Regions from separate parts of the Cupriavidus sp. 30B13 genome, predicted to be linked through region 2. Evidence: predicted binding sites of a transcription regulator. Region 2 holds the regulator's gene; each other region holds the start of a gene.

Region 1 (5,379 bases), 480 kb from region 2:
CTGCTCAGATAGGTCTCGTGGGCGGCCTGGTAGAGGTATTCGGTATGGTCGACCAGTTCGTCCCAGTTGGCGGCGGGATGGATGTTGACCTCGATCACGCCGGGGTCGGGCGTGACCTGCAGCAGCTTCAGGCGCGCGTCGCGCGGCGGCGGATAGCCTTCCAGCACGATCTTCACGCCCAGCGCGGCGGCGGTGGATTCGACCGCCGCCAGCAGTTCCAGGTAGTCCTCCAGCACCGTCAGCGGCGGCATGAAGACGTAGAGCATGCCGCGCTTGTCGCCGGCGGCCGCCTGCTCGGCCTTGGGGCCGGCCGCGCGGCTGGGATGGCGCACTTCCACGCACAGCGCGGTGCGCGTGATCCAGCCCGCGGACTCGCCGCGCGCGGGCACGCGCGCCAGGTCGGCCGCGCCGTTGGCGAAGGCGCCCGCGCCGGCCGGCGCGGCGCTGCCGCCGCGCGAGCTGAAGGCTGCGGTGCCGGCGCGGATCGCGGCGGCATGCCGGCCCGGCGTGCCGGCCATGCCGGCGCCGCCGTCGGCGCCCGCCTCCGTGCCCGCCCCGATGCCCGCCTGCCCCGGTCCCGGCCACTGGGCGCGCAGTTGCGCCCCGGTGGGCAGCGGCGCGCGCTGCGCGAACGGGTCCTGGTCGAACTGCCACGGGTAGTCGGCTTCGCTGACCCAGGGCAGCGCGTCGAGCGGCAGGCGGTAGCCCATCGGCGAGTCGCCGGGCAGCAGGTACATGCGGTCGTCGCGGAAGAACCACGGTCCGCTGATCCAGCGCTGGCCGTGCAGGGCCGGCGCTTCGTCGGCGCCGGCGCGGCGCAGCGGCAGCACGTAGCCGGTCACCTGGGCCAGCCCCGCGCCGAACACGCGGCGCAGGCGCATGCGTTCCATCTCGTCGTCCAGGCGCGACTCGAGCGGATCGACGTTGACCGGCAGGCGCCGTTCGCGCCACAGGTAATACCAGGCGTCTTCATAGCCCGGCTGCACGAAGGCCGGGTCCAGGCCGAGCGTGCCGGCCAGGCGGTCGAGGAAGCGGCGCGCGTCGGCGTCGGTGTAGTCGCCCGGCTCGCGCTCGTCGGCGAACAGCGAGGGATCCTGCCAGCACGGCTCGCCGTCGGCGCGCCAGCAGATCGACAGGGCCCAGCGCGGCAGTTGCTCGCCCGGGTACCACTTGCCCTGGCCGAAGTGCAGGAAGCCGCCCTTGCCGTAGCGGTCACGCAGCTTGTGCACCAGTTCGGTGGCGTAGCCGCGCTTGGTCGGCCCGAGCGCGTCGGTATTCCATTCGGCGCCGTCGCGGTCCTTGACCGCCACGAAGGTGGGCTCGCCGCCCATGGTCAGGCGCACGTCCTGCGCCTCGAGCCGGCGGTCGACCTCGACGCCCACCGCGGCCACCGCCTGCCACTGGGCTTCGGTATAGGGCTTGGTCACGCGCGGCGACTCGTAGACGCGCGTGATGGACATCTCGTGGTGGAACTCCACCTCGCTCTTGTCCACGGCGCCGCTGACCGGTGCCGCGCTGCCGGGCTCCGGCGTGCACGCCACCGGGATATGGCCCTCGCCGGCGAGCAGGCCGGAGGTGGGGTCCAGCCCGATCCAGCCCGCGCCGGGCAGGTAGACCTCGCACCAGGCGTGCAGGTCGGTGAAATCGGCCTCGGCGCCGCTGGGGCCGTCGAGCGCCTTCACATCGGGGGTGAGCTGCAGCAGGTAGCCGGACACGAAACGCGCGGCCAGCCCGAGGTGGCGCAGCGTCTGCACCAGCAGCCAGCCCGAGTCGCGGCAGGAGCCCGCGCCCGATTCCAGCGTCTGCTCCGGCGTCTGCACGCCGGGCTCCATGCGGATCAGGTAGCGGATGTCCTCCTGCACGCGGCGGTTCAGCGCCACCAGGAAATCGATGGTCCGCTGCGGCGTGCGCGGGATGCTTTCCACGAAGGCGGCGAAGCGCGGCGTCGGCTCGCCCTTGACCAGGTAGGGCGCCAGCTCGTGCGCCAGGCCGGCGTCGTAGCTGAACGGGAACGCCTCGGCGTAGGGCTCGAGGAAGAAGTCGAACGGGTTGTAGACCGCCATCTCGACCACCAGGTCGACGGTGATCTTGAACTCGCGCGTCGGCTCGGGGATGACCAGCCGGGCCAGGTAGTTGGAGAACGGGTCTTGCTGCCAGTTGATGAAATGCTGCTCGGGCTCGATGCGCAGCGAGTACGACAGGACCGGTGTGCGGCAGTGCGGCGCGGGCCGCAGCCTGACGACCTGCGGCGAGAGTTTCACCGGCCGGTCATACCGGTAGTGGGTGACGTGATTCAGTGCGACGTGCGTTGCCACAAAGGCCTCCCATTGGCGCAGTATTTATGCCGTTTGTCGTAAGCAAGAGTTGTACCGCCCTGCTGTGCGCCTGCGCCGTACCGCCCCGGTTCCCCGGGGCGCGGGCGCCGCGCAGCGTTGCCCGCCAGCGCCGGCAGGGCGCATCGCCATACCAGCATACCCAGGCTACGCCGTCATTACATGGCGCCGGCCTGCTGCTTGGCCCTGAGCCCCTCCTCCAGCAGGGAGCGCAGCTTGGCCAGCGCGCCGGGATCGCCGTGCGAGGCCGAGCGCGCGTACCAGATCTTGGCCTGCTCGATGTCCTTTTCCACCACCCCGGGCTCGCCGCGCTCGTAATAGCTGGCGACGATGTACTGGGCGCCGCCGTCGCCGGCGGCCGCCGCGCGGCTGTACCACTCGAAGGCCTTGCCGTAGTCGCGCGGGAGGCCGCGCCCGGTGAAGTAATTGGTGGCCAGCTCGACCTGGGCCTGCACGTGGCCGCCCTCGGCCGCGCGGCGGTACCACGCGTTGGCCGATTCGAGCGAGCGCGGCACGAGGTCGCCGTGCTCGTACAGCTCGCCGAAGGTGAACTGGGCGTGGGTCATGTCGTTGTCGGCCGCCCGGCGCAGCCAGACCAGCGCCTCCTGCGGGCGCACCGGCGTGCCCTCGCCGCGCAGCAGCATCATGGCGTAGTTGAACTGCGCCAGCCGGTTGCCCTGCTGGGCCGCCTTGGCGAAGTCGCGCAGCGCGGTGTCGAAGGCGCCGGCGTCGTAGGCGGCCACCGCCTGCTGCGTGAGCGCCTGCGCCGGAGCCGGCGGCTGGGGCGCGGCCCGGGTCGCGGGGGCGGCGCAGACGCCGAGCGAGAAAGCGAGGACGGCGGCCGCCGCGGCGGGTGCCAGCGAGGGTGGAAAGCGGCGAAAAAGCGGCATGGCAGGCTCCCGGCAAGGCACACGCTGACTGCAAGCCACGAGTGTAAGCCTTGTGCGGCGAACGGGAGCAGTCGCAATCCCGCCAGGAAACATTGCGCCGCCGCCAGACCGGCGGCGGGCGCAGGCATGGGTACGCGCGCCCGCGGCCGGGCCCGCGATCCGGCGTCCTAGCCCAGCGCGCGCACCGAACTGCTCACCGCGCGCGCGCATTGCAGCAGCGGCGGCGCGAGCTTGCGCTCGGCTTCCTCGCGCGTCCAGCGGCTGGTGGGCGCGACCACGTGCACCGCGCCCAGCGGGCGCCCGTTGCCGCCCATCACCGGCGCGGCAAGGGTCATGTCGCCCAGGAACAGCTCCTCGCAGTTGACCGCGTAGCCGCGCTGGCGCGCCTCGCGCAGCACGGCCAGGATGTCGTCCACCTCCGTGCGGGTGTGGACGGTATGCGCGATCCGCTGCGCGCGCCCGATCACGGCGAGCGCCTCGTCTTCCGGCAGCGCGCCCAGGTAGGCGCGGCCCGAGGCCGTGCAATACATGGGGATGCGGCTGCCGATCGGCATGTGCACCGGCACGAAATGCGCGCTGACGAAGCGCGCGATGTAGACCATGTCGAGCAGGTCGGGCTCGGTCAGGCACGAGGTCTCGGTGGTGACCTTGGTCAGCTCCGACAGGAAGGGGTTGGCCACCTCGATGAGCGGATTGGCCGCCAGGTAGTTGAAGCCGATCTCCATCACGCGCGGCGCCAGCTGGTAGCGACGCGTCTGCGGATGCTTGCGCAGGTAGCCCAGCTGCTCGAGCGTGAAGACCATGCGCTGGGCCGAACTCTTGTTGATGCCGGCGGCCTCGGCCACGTCGGCGATGGTCATGGTGCGGCGCTGGGCGCTGAACGCGCGCAGCACGGCCAGCCCTTTTTCCAGCGACTGGTTGAACAGGAGGCTGGGCGTTGCGTCGGCTTCGGGGGACGACAGAGGGGAGGCTGGCATGGCGGCGGCGGAGACGGAGACGGAGACGGAGACGGAGACGGAGACGGAGACGGAGACGGAGACGGAGACGGAGACGGATCAAACCGAAGAATCGCATATCGATTCTTAAAGAGCAATTACTTGTTAACACCAATTAATTTCTGATCCCTGAAAATTGAAAATTGGCATGGTCGTTGCATCAACCGGTGAGCTGCCCCCGCCTGGGCACCTTTTTGTCCCATCTGCCAGGAGTGTCCGTATGTCCCGCTTTTCGTTCTCGCGCCGCACTGCACTGATCCTGTGCGCCGCCAGCACCATTTCCTCCATCCTCCCGGCCGCCCGGGCCCAGGGCACCGCGCCGGCCTACAACGTGGGCGCGACCGCCACCGGGGTGCCGTTCACCTTCCTCGACGTCAAGACCAACACCATCCAGGGCATGATGGTCGACACGGTCACCGCGGTCGGCAAGGCGGCGGGCTTCGGCGTCAACGTGCAGCAGACCGGCTTCGCCGCGCTGGTGCCGTCGCTGACCACGGGCAAGATCGACATCATCTCGGCCGCCATGCTCAAGACGCCGGCGCGCCAGCAGGTGGTGGACTTCAGCGACCCGGTCTACTCCTACGGCGAAGGGCTGATCGTCAAGAGCGACGACAACAAGGCCTACGCCTCGCTCGACGAACTCAAGGGCGAAGTGGTGGGCGCCCAGGTGGGCACGGTGTTCCTGGACATGCTCAACAAGAAGGGCATCTTCAAGGAGGTGCGCAGCTACGACTCGGTCGCCGACATGACGCGCGACCTCGCGCTGGGCCGCATCAGGGCCGGCCTGGGCGACCAGCCCATCATCGCGTACCAGTTGCGCCAGAACGCCTTCCAGGGCGTGAAGCTGGCCGCCGGCTACAAGCCGGTCAACGTGGGCGATGTGTGCCTGGTGGTGCGCAAGGGCGACGCGGAGATGCTGGCCCGCATCAACAAGGCGATCGCCAGGATCAAGGCCGACGGCACGCTGGCCGGCATCGTGCAGAAATGGGGCATGTGAGCCGCGATGGAAGCCGCCAACTTCTTCCAGCAGGCGCGCGATTTCCTGCCGATCCTGCTGCAGGGCGCCGTGGTGACCGTGCAGGTGACGGTGCTGGCCTTCCTGCTCAGCAGCGCCATCGGGCTGGCCCTGGCGCTGCTCAAGCTGTCGCCGGTGCGCGCGCT
Region 2 (5,379 bases):
GATCGACGAGATCCGCGGCGCGGTGATCACCTACGACAGCCGCAACGAGTTCTACACGGCCACCGGCGGCACCGACAACGCCACCGCGGGCAGCCCGTCCGGACGCGTGCGCGCGGTGCTGTCGCCGCGCCAGGAGCAGCCCGCCAGCGGCGCCGCCGCCGCCAGCCCGCTGCCGCTCAAGCCGGCGTCGGCCCCCGCCGCCCCCTGACGCGGGCCGCCGCCGCGCCCCCCGACCCACGGATTCTCCCGCCTTCATGACCGCTACCCTGACCGAACCGTCGTCCCAGACCAACGTCCTGACCGAAAGCAGCACGCTCGTCGTGCGCCACCTGAAGAAACGCTACGGCTCGCGCACGGTGGTCAAGGACGTGTCGCTCGACGTGAAGAGCGGCGAGGTGGTGGGGCTGCTGGGCCCCAACGGCGCGGGCAAGACCACTTCGTTCTACATGATCGTCGGGCTGGTGGCGCTGGACGAGGGCGACATCGTGCTCGACGACAAGCACATCAGCGGGCTGGCCATCCACGAGCGCGCCCGCATGGGCCTGTCCTACCTGCCGCAGGAAGCGTCGGTGTTCCGCAAGCTCAACGTGCAGGAGAACATCCGCGCCGTGCTCGAACTGCAGATCCACGACGGCAAGCCGCTCGCCAAGGCCGAGATCGAGCGGCGCCTGGACACCTTGCTGGACGACCTGCAGATCGCCCACCTGCGCGACAACCCGGCGCTGTCGCTGTCGGGCGGCGAGCGCCGCCGCGTGGAAATCGCGCGCGCGCTGGCGTCGGCGCCGCGCTTCATCCTGCTCGACGAACCGTTCGCCGGCGTGGACCCGATCGCGGTGGGCGAGATCCAGCGCATCGTCAGCTTCCTCAAGGCGCGCAACATCGGCGTGCTGATCACCGATCACAACGTGCGCGAGACACTGGGCATCTGCGACCACGCGTATATCATCAGCGAAGGCACCGTGCTGGCGTCCGGCCAGCCGGAGGACATCATCGCCAACGAATCGGTGCGCAAGGTCTACCTGGGCGAGAACTTCCGCATGTAAGCGGTGCGGGGGCGTCCCCCGGAGCGGCTTTTATGCCGCCTGTCGTCCTGCAGACGATCACGGCGGCGCCAGCGATAGCAATTTCCGTTCCACCGGCACGGAAGTTGGGCATAAAATGGTCGCATGAAACCGTCGCTACAGCTCCGCCTCTCGCAACATCTCGCGCTTACGCCGCAACTCCAGCAGTCGATCCGGCTGCTGCAACTGTCCACGCTCGAACTGCAGCAGGAAGTGGAACAGGCCCTGACCGAGAATCCCCTGCTCGAACGCGAGAACGACTGGATCGAAAGCCCGCTGCGCGTGGCCGCCGACGGCTCGGTGAACCTGCAGAGCGCGCCCGCACCGGCGCCCGCCGACGGCCAGGGCACCAGCGAGAACCGCGCCGACGGCGCCCCGGAGGGCGACGACAGCTATTCCGACAGCGGCGAGGACTACGGCAACGACTGGAGCCTGGACGACTTCGCGCGCCGCCCGCAGGGCGACGAGGACGAGAAGACCCCGATGCAGTTGCGCGACGCCGAGCCCACGCTGCGCGAGCACCTGATGGAGCAGCTCGCCCCGCTGAAGATCTCCATGCGCGACAAGGGCCTGGCGATCTTCCTGGTCGAGTCGCTGGACGACGACGGCTACCTGAGCGCATCGCTCGAGGAAATCTGCAGCGAACTGCCCGAGGAACTCGAGTTCGAGATCGACGAGGTGCAGGCCATCCTCACCCTGCTGCAGAGCTTCGACCCCGCCGGCGTGGGCGCGCGCAACGCTGCCGAGTGCCTCGCGCTGCAGTTGCGCCGGCTCAAGCATCCCCAGCGCGAACTGGCCCTGACCATCGTCACCAGCCACCTCGAACTGCTGGCGGTGCGCGACTACACGCGCCTGAAGAAGGCACTGCAGGTGGACGAGGCCGATCTCAAGGCCGCCCACGAACTGATCCGCTCGCTCGCGCCCTATCCCGGGCACGCCTACAGCCGCCCGGAAGCGGACTTCGTGGTGCCCGATGTATTCGTGCGGAAAATAGGCGGCGGCTGGATCGCGCAGCTCAACCCGGATGTGATGCCGCGGCTACGCATCAACGACATGTACGCGCAGATCTTGCGCGGCGCAAAAGGCGACTCCGGCGCGGCCGGACTGCAGCAAAAGCTGCAGGAAGCGCGCTGGCTGATCAAGAATATCCAGCAGCGCTTCGACACCATATTGCGCGTCGCACAAGCGATTGTCGAACGTCAAAAGAACTTCTTCACCCACGGGGAAATTGCGATGCGCCCCTTGGTTTTGCGGGAGATTGCCGATACACTGGGTTTACACGAGTCCACCATCTCCCGGGTGACAACCAATAAATACATGGCAACGCCGATGGGGACTTTCGAGCTGAAGTACTTCTTCGGCAGTCACGTATCCACGGAAACCGGCGGCGCGGCCTCGTCAACGGCAATCAGGGCGTTGATCAAGCAACTCATAGGAGCCGAAGACCCCAGGAACCCCCTGTCGGACAGCAGGATCGCCGAACTGCTCGGCGAGCAAGGCTTCGTGGTGGCCCGACGAACCGTGGCCAAGTACCGCGAAGCGCTGAAAATCCCTGCCGTCAATCTCCGCAAGACTTTGTAGCCGAGCCGCACCGCCTGCCTGGTGTGGCTCTTTCAGAAGGAGAAACGCTATGAACTTCAAGATCAGTGGACACCACTTGGACATCACGCCTGCACTGCGTGAGTACGTGGAAACGAAACTGGAGCGTATCGTCAGGCATTTCGATCAAGTCATTGGCGTAAGTGTGCTGCTCTCTGTCGACAATACAAAAGAAAAGGACCGGCGGCAGTATGCGGAAATCAATCTACATCTCAAGGGCAAGGACATCTTTGTCGAAGCGCATCACGAAGACCTGTATGCCGCAATCGACGCACTGGTCGACAAGCTCGACCGGCAGGTGATTCGCCACAAGGATCGCGTGCAGAGCCACGACCGCGAGGCGGTCAAGTACCAGATGGCGGCATCGCAGATGCAGCAATGACCGTGCCTGGCGGCCCGCCAAGGGGGTCGCCGGAGTCAGTCCCTTGAAACCGGAACAAGCCGCGCCCGTTGCGCGGCTTTTTTGCGCCCGTTTTTGCGTCCGCGTTCCTGCCCGCTTTTGCGCCGCGGCGGCCCGGGCGGAATGATGCAGGGGGATTCCGCAACGCCCTGCAGCCGGTGTATGCTGTGCAATACATGAACGACAGCGCGGTTATTCTTGGCATGCGCGCGGCACCGCTTCCGCGCACGGGCTATTGCGATGCACAAGGCGGGGGCAGGCCTGCTCTATAATGGCCAGACGCCCGACACCGGCATGGGACAACCGGTGACATTGCGGGCACCGGCCGATACATGCCGGCACAAGCCTTTCCATCCCCTTTTGCCTGGTGCGGCCCTCTCCTGGCCCCGGGCCTGCTTACTAGAAAAACCTGCGCATTCCACATGAATCGTTTGGCTAAATTGCTGCCACCCGGCAACATCACCCTCGACGTCAGCGTCACCAGCAAGAAGCGGGTGTTCGAACAGGCCGGGCTCCTCTTCGAGAACAACCATGGCGTAGCGCGCGCCATCGTGACCGACAACCTGTTCGCCCGCGAATCGCTGGGCTCGACCGGCCTCGGTGCCGGCGTGGCCATCCCGCACGGCCGCATCAAGGGCCTGAAGCAGCCGCTGGCCGGCTTCATGCGCCTGGCCGAGCCGATCCCGTTCGAGTCGCCCGACGGCAAGCCGGTTTCGCTGCTGATCTTCCTGCTGGTCCCCGAGCAGGCCACCCAGCAACACCTGGAGATCCTCTCCGAAATCGCCCAGCTGCTGTCCGACCGCGAAATGCGCGAAGGACTCTCCACCCTGCCCACTTCCGATGCCGTGCACCAGTTGCTGACGCAATGGCATCCCTGACCCGCCGGGGGAGCCGCCGCCCGGCACACAGGGCGGCCGCCTCCCCGGCCTGAAAGCCGTCCCCCCGAAAGTAGCCGCATGGAACTCACTGGCGTCACCTCGCAGTCGATCTTCGACGACAACGCAGCCGATATCAAGCTCTCCTGGGTTGCGGGGCTGGAAGGCGCAGACCGGGCCTTCGACGTCGATTTCGCGCGCGAAGCCACCTCCGCCGCCGACCTCGTCGGGCACTTGAACCTGATCCACCCGAACCGGATCCAGGTACTCGGCAAACCCGAGATCACCTACTACCAGCGCCTCGACGACGAGATGCGCAAACGCCAGATGGGCGAGCTGATCCTGCTCGAGCCGCCGTTCCTGGTGATCGCCGACGGCATGGAGCCGCCGCCCGATCTCGAACTGCGCTGCACCCGCTCGTCCACGCCGCTGTTCACCACGCCGGTGTCCTCGGCCGCGGTGATCGACCACCTGCGGCTCTATCTCTCGCGCATTTCCGCGCCGCGCGTGACCATGCACGGCGTGTTCCTCGACATCCTCGGCATGGGCGTGCTGATCATGGGCGAGTCCGGCCTGGGCAAGAGCGAGCTCGGCCTGGAGCTGATCTCGCGCGGCCATGGCCTGGTGGCCGACGACGCGGTGGACTTCGTGCGCCTGGGACCGGACTTCATCGAGGGCCGCTGCCCGCCGCTGCTGCAGAACCTGCTCGAGGTGCGCGGGCTTGGCCTGCTCGACATCAAGACCATCTTCGGCGAAACCGCGGTGCGCCGGAAAATGAAGATGAAGCTGGTGGTGCAGCTCGTGCGCCGCAACGACGGCGAATTCGAGCGCCTGCCACTCGACTCCCAGTACCTCGACGTGCTCGGCCTGCCGATCCACATGGTCAAGATCCAGGTGGCGGCCGGCCGCAACCTCGCCGTACTGGTCGAGGCCGCCGTGCGCAACACCATCCTGCGCCTGCGCGGCATCGACACGCTGCGCGACTTCATGGACCGGCAGCGCGCCGCGATGCAGGCCGACGTCGCCTCGCGCGGGCAGGGCCGGCTGCTCTGACGGCACGCGCCGGCGCCGCTTTTCATTTGCTTACATTGCTTGCACGCCCGGGCCGTCAACGCCTTGGGAACATGGGCCGTTTGTGCTGTAATGGGCATCGAGCCCACCGAGAGTTGCCGCGCCGACAGGCGGGCAGCCATGAAGTTTTCCACAGCCAGGAGAGCAAGCATGAAAAAGATGATCGCGATGTGCGCGCTGGTAGCCCCGCTGTTCGCCAGCGTGGCGTTTGCCCAGAACGCCCCGGCCCCCGCAGCGCCCGCGGCCGGCAACACCCAGCAGGACAAGATGAAGGCCTGCAACACGCAGGCCTCCGGCAAGAAAGGCGACGACCGCAAGGCGTTCATGAAGGACTGCCTGTCCAATAAGCCCGCGGCGGCGGCCGGCAACAGCC
Region 3 (5,379 bases), on a different replicon from region 2:
CAGTTCCAGCCAGGGCAGCATCGGCGCCTGCGGCGCGATGAAGGGCTTGCCGAGGAAAAAGGCCAGCCCGGTGCCCAGCAGCATCAGCGCGATGCCGAAGGCGATGTCCGACACCCGCGGCAGCGAGCACACCAGCCCGTGCAGGCCGCCGAGCAGCAGGCCGGCCAGCGCGGCGGCCAGCACGCCCGTCCACGGCGAGCCGGAAAGGCAGGAGACCGCGTAGCCGCTCATGGCGCCCGACACCAGGATGCCTTCCAGCCCGAGGTTGACGCGGCCGCCCTTCTCCGTCAGGCACTCGCCCAGGCTGACGAACAGGTAGGGCGTGCTCACGCGGATGGCGCCGCTGGCCAGCGACAGCAGCAGGATCATCCATGGCGATTGCAGGTCAGGCATGGTGCGCCTCCACTTCCGGCGAGGCCGGGCGCGCGGCCGCGGCGGCCGCCTGCAGGCGCAGGCGCCACGCGGCCAGGCGCCCGCCCAGCGCTTCCCAGGCCAGCAGGTTGGCGAACAGCAGCCCCTGCAACACCAGCGTGGTGGCATCCGGCAGGTCCAGGCGGCGCTGCAGCAGGCTGCCGCTGCTTTCGATGCCGCCGACCAGCAGCGCGCAGCCGACGATGGCAAGCGGATTCTGGCGCGCCGCGAAGGCCACCAGGATGCCGCTGTAGCCATAGCCGGCCAGCAGCGCCGCGTTGGCGCTGCCCTGCACCGCCGCCACCTCGAACATGCCCGCCAGCCCGGCGGCCGCGCCGCCGAGGATGCAGGCGATCAGGGCCAAACGCCCCACCGGCAGGCCGACCAGGCGCGCCGCGCGCAGGTTGCCGCCGGTCAAGCGCAAGGCAAACCCCAAGGTGCTGTGCCGCACCAGCACCCAGGCCGCGACGCAGGCCAGCACGCCCCACAGCAGGCCCCAGTGCACGTCCAGCCCCGGCAGCGCGCCCACCATCAGCGCGTCCGGCACGGGCGGCGTGGACGGCTTGTTCAGGCTGGCCGGGTCCCGCAGCGGCCCTTCGACCAGATGCTTGAACACCGCCACGGCAATGTACGACAGCAGCAGGCTGCCGATGGTCTCGTTGACGCCGCGCCAGTGGCGCAGCGCGCCGGCCAGGCCGATCCAGGCGCCGCCGGCCAGCATGGCCGCCGCGGCCATGGCCGGCGCCGCCGCCAGCCACGGTGCGCCGGCCGGCAGCCATTGCGGCACCACCGCCGCGGCCAGCCCGCCCAGCGCGAGCGCGCCCTCGCCGCCGATCACCACCAGCCCGGCCTGCGCCGGCAGGGCCACGCACAGCGCGGTCAGCATCAGCGGAGCGGCCCGCATCAGCGTGCTTTGCCAGGCGAAGGCGCTGCCGAACGCGCCCTGGAAGATCAGTTGCAGGGCATCCAGCGCGGGCGCGCCCTGCACCAGGAGGAACAGCGAGAACAGCGCCAGCGTGCCCGCGACCGCCAGCGCGGTGGGCAGCGCGGGCAGGACGCCGAGCATCAGGGCCGCCGGGCCGGCATGAAGGCGCATGGGCGTGCTCATGGAAGTGCTCCTTGAAGACCCGTTGACGAAGCCACGTCGACGCGCAGGTACGCCGTCAGCCCTGGCCGGCCACGCCGGCGACCAGGTAGTTCATGCTCTCGAGCACGTAGTCGGTCTGCGCGAGGCTGGTGCCGGCGGGCACGGCCACGCCGCCCTTGTTGTCCTTCAGCGGGCCCTTGAAGATGACGAAGTCGCCGGCCGTCATCCGGGCCTTGACGGCGTCGGCCTGCTGGCGCGCGGCCGCGGAGACCCGCGCGCCGTACGGCGACGTCTTCACGAAGCCGTCCTTGAGCCCGCCGCGCAGCACGTTGGGCGGCGCCTTGCCGGCCTGGGCGTCGCCCACCAGCGTCTGGTAGGGCGTGGCCCAGTCCCACTCGGCGCCGGTCAGGTAGCCCCTGGGCGCCAGCGCCGCCTGGCTGGCGTGGTAGCCGCAGCTCATCGCGCCGCGCTTCTCGGCGGTCTCGATCACCACCTTGGGGCCGTCCACGTGGCAGGTCAGCACGTCGCAGCCCTGGTCGACCAGGCCGTTGGCGGCCTCGGCCTCCTTGACCGGCATCGACCAGTCGCCGGTGAAGATCACGTGGGTGGTGATGGCCGGATCGACCGACTGCGCGCCCAGCGTGAAGGCGTTGATGTTGCGCAGCACCTGCGGGATCGGCTTGGCCGCCACGAAGCCGAGCTTCTTGCTCTTGCTCATGTGGCCGGCCACCACGCCGTCCAGGTACTGGCACTCGTCGATGTAGCCGAAGTAGCTGGAGATGTTGGCCGGGTTGCCCGGCTTCCACAGCCCGCCGCAATGCGCGAAGCGCACCTTGGGGTATCTGGCCGCGACCTTGAGCACGTGCGGGTCGAAGTAGCCGAACGAGGTGGCGAAGATCAGCGTGGCGCCGTCCTGCTGGATCATCGCCTCCATGGTCTTCTGCGCGGCGATGGTCTCGGGCACGTTCTCTTCCTCCACCACCTTCACGTTGGGCAGCTTGCGGACGATGGCGGTGGCGGCGGCCTGGGCCTGGTTGTAGCCGAAGTCGGAGCGCGCGCCGACGTAGAGCACGCCCACGGTGAGCTTGTCGGCGGCCAGCAGGGTTTCGAGGGGCAGCGCGCTGCCGAGCGCGAAGAGGCTGGCATGCTTGAGGAAGTCGCGGCGATCGGTCATGGCAGTGTGCAGTCGCAGGTCGGGTGGATCGGGGTGGGGAACGGAGATGGAGCGCGGAGGGAACGGGTGGTGCCGTGCCGGCGCGTCAGCCGCCCGGCTGCGGCGCGTGCGCCGTGCCCTGCAGGTAGGCGCGCCAGCCGCCGAAGGCGGTGATGTCGCGCGCGCCGCCGTCCTCGGCCAGCGCGCGCGGCTCGCAGATGAAACCCTTGACCTGGCGGCCGTCGGCAAGCGTCACGGTGCCGATGCCCAGCGGCGCCGGCACCTCGGCCACGAACTTGCCGAACAGGCGCAGCGGCAGCTCCCACAGCTCGAGCCCGATCGCCGCGCCCTGCCCCGGCGCCACGCGCGCCAGCCCCGGCTTGGGCGGCGTGGTGCCCGCCAGCGCGTAGAGCCGGTAGGCGGGCGCGGTATGCGCATCCTCCAGCCAGCGCGCGCCGGCTTCGCGCAGTTGCCAGTTAAGCGGCTGCCCGCGCAGGTGGGCGCCCACCACCGCCAGCGTGACGGTGGGTTCGGCGAAGGGCAGCGGCGTGTCCTCGAGGCCCGGCGCGGCCGTCGCGTCGTCGAACAGCGACTGGATCTGCGCGCCCAGCACGGCCAGCCGGTGGTCCGCGCCGCGCGGGCCGATCAGCGTGATGCCCGCCGGCAGGCCGTCGGCGCGGCGCGCGCACGGCACGGCCAGCGCGCACAGGTCGAGCAGGTTGACGAAGTTGGTGTAGCGGCCCAGCTTGCTGTTCAGCCCGATGGGATCGGCCTGCAGCGCGGCGATGGTGGGATGGGTGGGCGCGGTCGGCACGATCAGCACGTCGATCTCGTCGAACAGCGCGCGCGCCTGCCGCTTGAGGTCGGCGAGCCGGTATTGCGCGTCGAACGCGTCCACCGCGCTATAGCGGTCCGCCTTCTCGATCACCGCGGCGACCACCGGGTCGATGGCGGCGCGGTGCGTGTCGAAGAAGCCGCCGAGCGCGGCGCGCCGCTCGGCCACCCAGGGGCCGTCGTACAGCAGCAGCGAAACCTGGCGCAGCGGCTCGAAGTCCACCGCCGCGGGCGCCAGCGACAAGTGGGTGCGCAGCATGGCGAGCGTCTCGGCGAAGGCTTGCGCCGCCTGCGCGTCGCCCTCGAATTCGAGCGCGTCGGGCACCCCGGCCCGCGGCGCGCCGCGCAGCAGGCCCAGCGCCGGCACGCGGCGCGAATAGCTGTCCAGCGCATCGGGCTGCGCCATCTGCGCGAGCACGCGCCAGGCATCGGCCACGTCGTGCGCGAACACGGAAATGGTGTCCAGCGTGCGGCAGGCCGGCACCACGCCGCGCTTGCTCACCAGGCCCAGCGTGGGCTTGAGCCCCACCAGGCCGTTGAAGCCGGCCGGCACCCGGCCGGAGCCGGCGGTGTCGGTGCCCAGCGAAAACGCCACGCAGCCCGCCGCCACCGCCACCGCCGAACCCGAGCTGGAGCCGCCGGAGATGCGCCCGGGCGCCTCGAAGTGCCGCACGGCCCCGTATGGCGAGCGGGTGCCCACCAGCCCGGTGGCGAACTGGTCCAGGTTGGTCTTGCCGACCAGGATGGCGCCGGCGGCCAGCAGCCGCTCCACCGCGAACGCGGACACCGCCGGCACATAGGCGAATTCCGGGCAGGCGGCGGTGGTCGGCATGCCCGCCACGTCGATGTTGTCCTTGACCGCGAACGGCACGCCGAACAGCGGCATGCGGGCCAGCGCGCCGGCGCCTTCCCCGGCCAGGCACGCTTCGAGCTGCGCGGCGCGCGCCCGCAGGTCGGCCGCGCCGACGCGGTGCGTCCAGATCTCCGGGCGGTCGATCTCGTCGATGCGGCGCAGGACTTCCGCCACGCACGCGGAGGGCGAAAACGTGCCGCGCGCGTATCGGCCGATCAGCGTGCCGATCGGGTGCAAGGGGGTGGCTGGGCTCTGGATTTCCATGCGTTCAATCTTGTATCCAAGTTTGAACGCATTAACGCAAACGTCATGCCAAGGCCGCCCGGCCGGCCTGCGCCGCGGGCCGGAAAGCCTTGCCTGTCAATGCCTGGAGGGTAATCCACCGGTGCCGCGCACCCGGCATGCGGCGCCGCCCGGGAGGACATCCCGGGCTTCGCCATGGTGCGACAGGCCCCACGAAAGGGCATGCCGCAGCGGTTGCCGTGCACGCTGGTGCGGCGCCCGGAGGGAGCGCCGCCGCGCGCCTTACTCGAACGGCTGGGGCCGGCGGGTGCTGTCGCTCGAGGGCGGCAATATCGGCAGCACGAGCTTCGGCTGGTCGCCGGTCAGCGTCTTGAGAAAGGCCACGATATCCGCGTTCTCCGCCTCGGTGAACTTCCGGCCGAGCTGCAGGCGGCCCATCGTGTCGACCGCCTGGCCGAGCGTGTCCGCCGCGCCGTCATGGAAATACGGGTAGGTCAGCGCGACGTTGCGCAGCGTGGGCACCTTGAAGTTGAAGCGGTCGGCGTCGCGCCCGGTCACCGCGTAGCGGCCCTCGGCCGGGTTCGAGGTCTTGTACGGCTCCACGATCCCCATCTTCTGGAACGAGTTGCCGCCCAGATTGGGGCCGTTGTGGCAGGCCACGCAGCCCGCGCTCTTGAACAGCTGGTAGCCGCGCAGCTCTTGCGCGTCGATGGCGTGCTTGTCTGCCTTGAGCCATTTGTCGAAACGGGCATTGGGGGTGACCAGCGTGGCCTCGAACGCCGCGATGGCGGTGGTCAC

What was found. The regulator sigma-54, encoded in region 2, starts transcription at its own class of promoters, with help from an activator protein. The targets are predictions, from matches to a motif close to TGGCANGNAANCTGCTTT.
Region 1: ACKI2N_RS00845 (DUF2126 domain-containing protein) is a predicted target of sigma-54. The motif match lies at 2,330-2,347, and genes of this name have one in related genera.
Region 3: atzF (allophanate hydrolase) is a predicted target of sigma-54. The motif match lies at 4,636-4,653, and genes of this name have one in related genera.

The regions. Positions count from the first base shown of each region.
Region 1 is NZ_CP188223.1:196,604-201,982, reverse strand. It holds gene ACKI2N_RS00845 (DUF2126 domain-containing protein) at 1-2,315, opposite strand, end outside; gene ACKI2N_RS00840 (tetratricopeptide repeat protein) at 2,492-3,223, opposite strand; gene ACKI2N_RS00835 (IclR family transcriptional regulator) at 3,391-4,200, opposite strand; gene ACKI2N_RS00830 (ABC transporter substrate-binding protein) at 4,439-5,215, shown strand; gene ehuD (ectoine/hydroxyectoine ABC transporter permease subunit EhuD) at 5,222-5,379, shown strand, end outside.
Region 2 is NZ_CP188223.1:680,494-685,872, reverse strand. It holds gene lptA (lipopolysaccharide transport periplasmic protein LptA) at 1-208, shown strand, start outside; gene lptB (LPS export ABC transporter ATP-binding protein) at 255-1,043, shown strand; gene ACKI2N_RS03295 (RNA polymerase factor sigma-54) at 1,167-2,642, shown strand; gene hpf (ribosome hibernation-promoting factor, HPF/YfiA family) at 2,692-3,042, shown strand; gene ACKI2N_RS03285 (PTS sugar transporter subunit IIA) at 3,483-3,938, shown strand; gene hprK (HPr(Ser) kinase/phosphatase) at 4,017-4,988, shown strand; gene ACKI2N_RS03275 (PsiF family protein) at 5,157-5,379, shown strand, end outside.
Region 3 is NZ_CP188224.1:1,181,713-1,187,091, reverse strand. It holds gene ACKI2N_RS24565 (ABC transporter permease) at 1-393, opposite strand, end outside; gene ACKI2N_RS24560 (ABC transporter permease) at 386-1,507, opposite strand; gene ACKI2N_RS24555 (BMP family ABC transporter substrate-binding protein) at 1,575-2,672, opposite strand; gene atzF (allophanate hydrolase) at 2,758-4,602, opposite strand; gene ACKI2N_RS24545 (cytochrome-c peroxidase) at 4,864-5,379, opposite strand, start outside.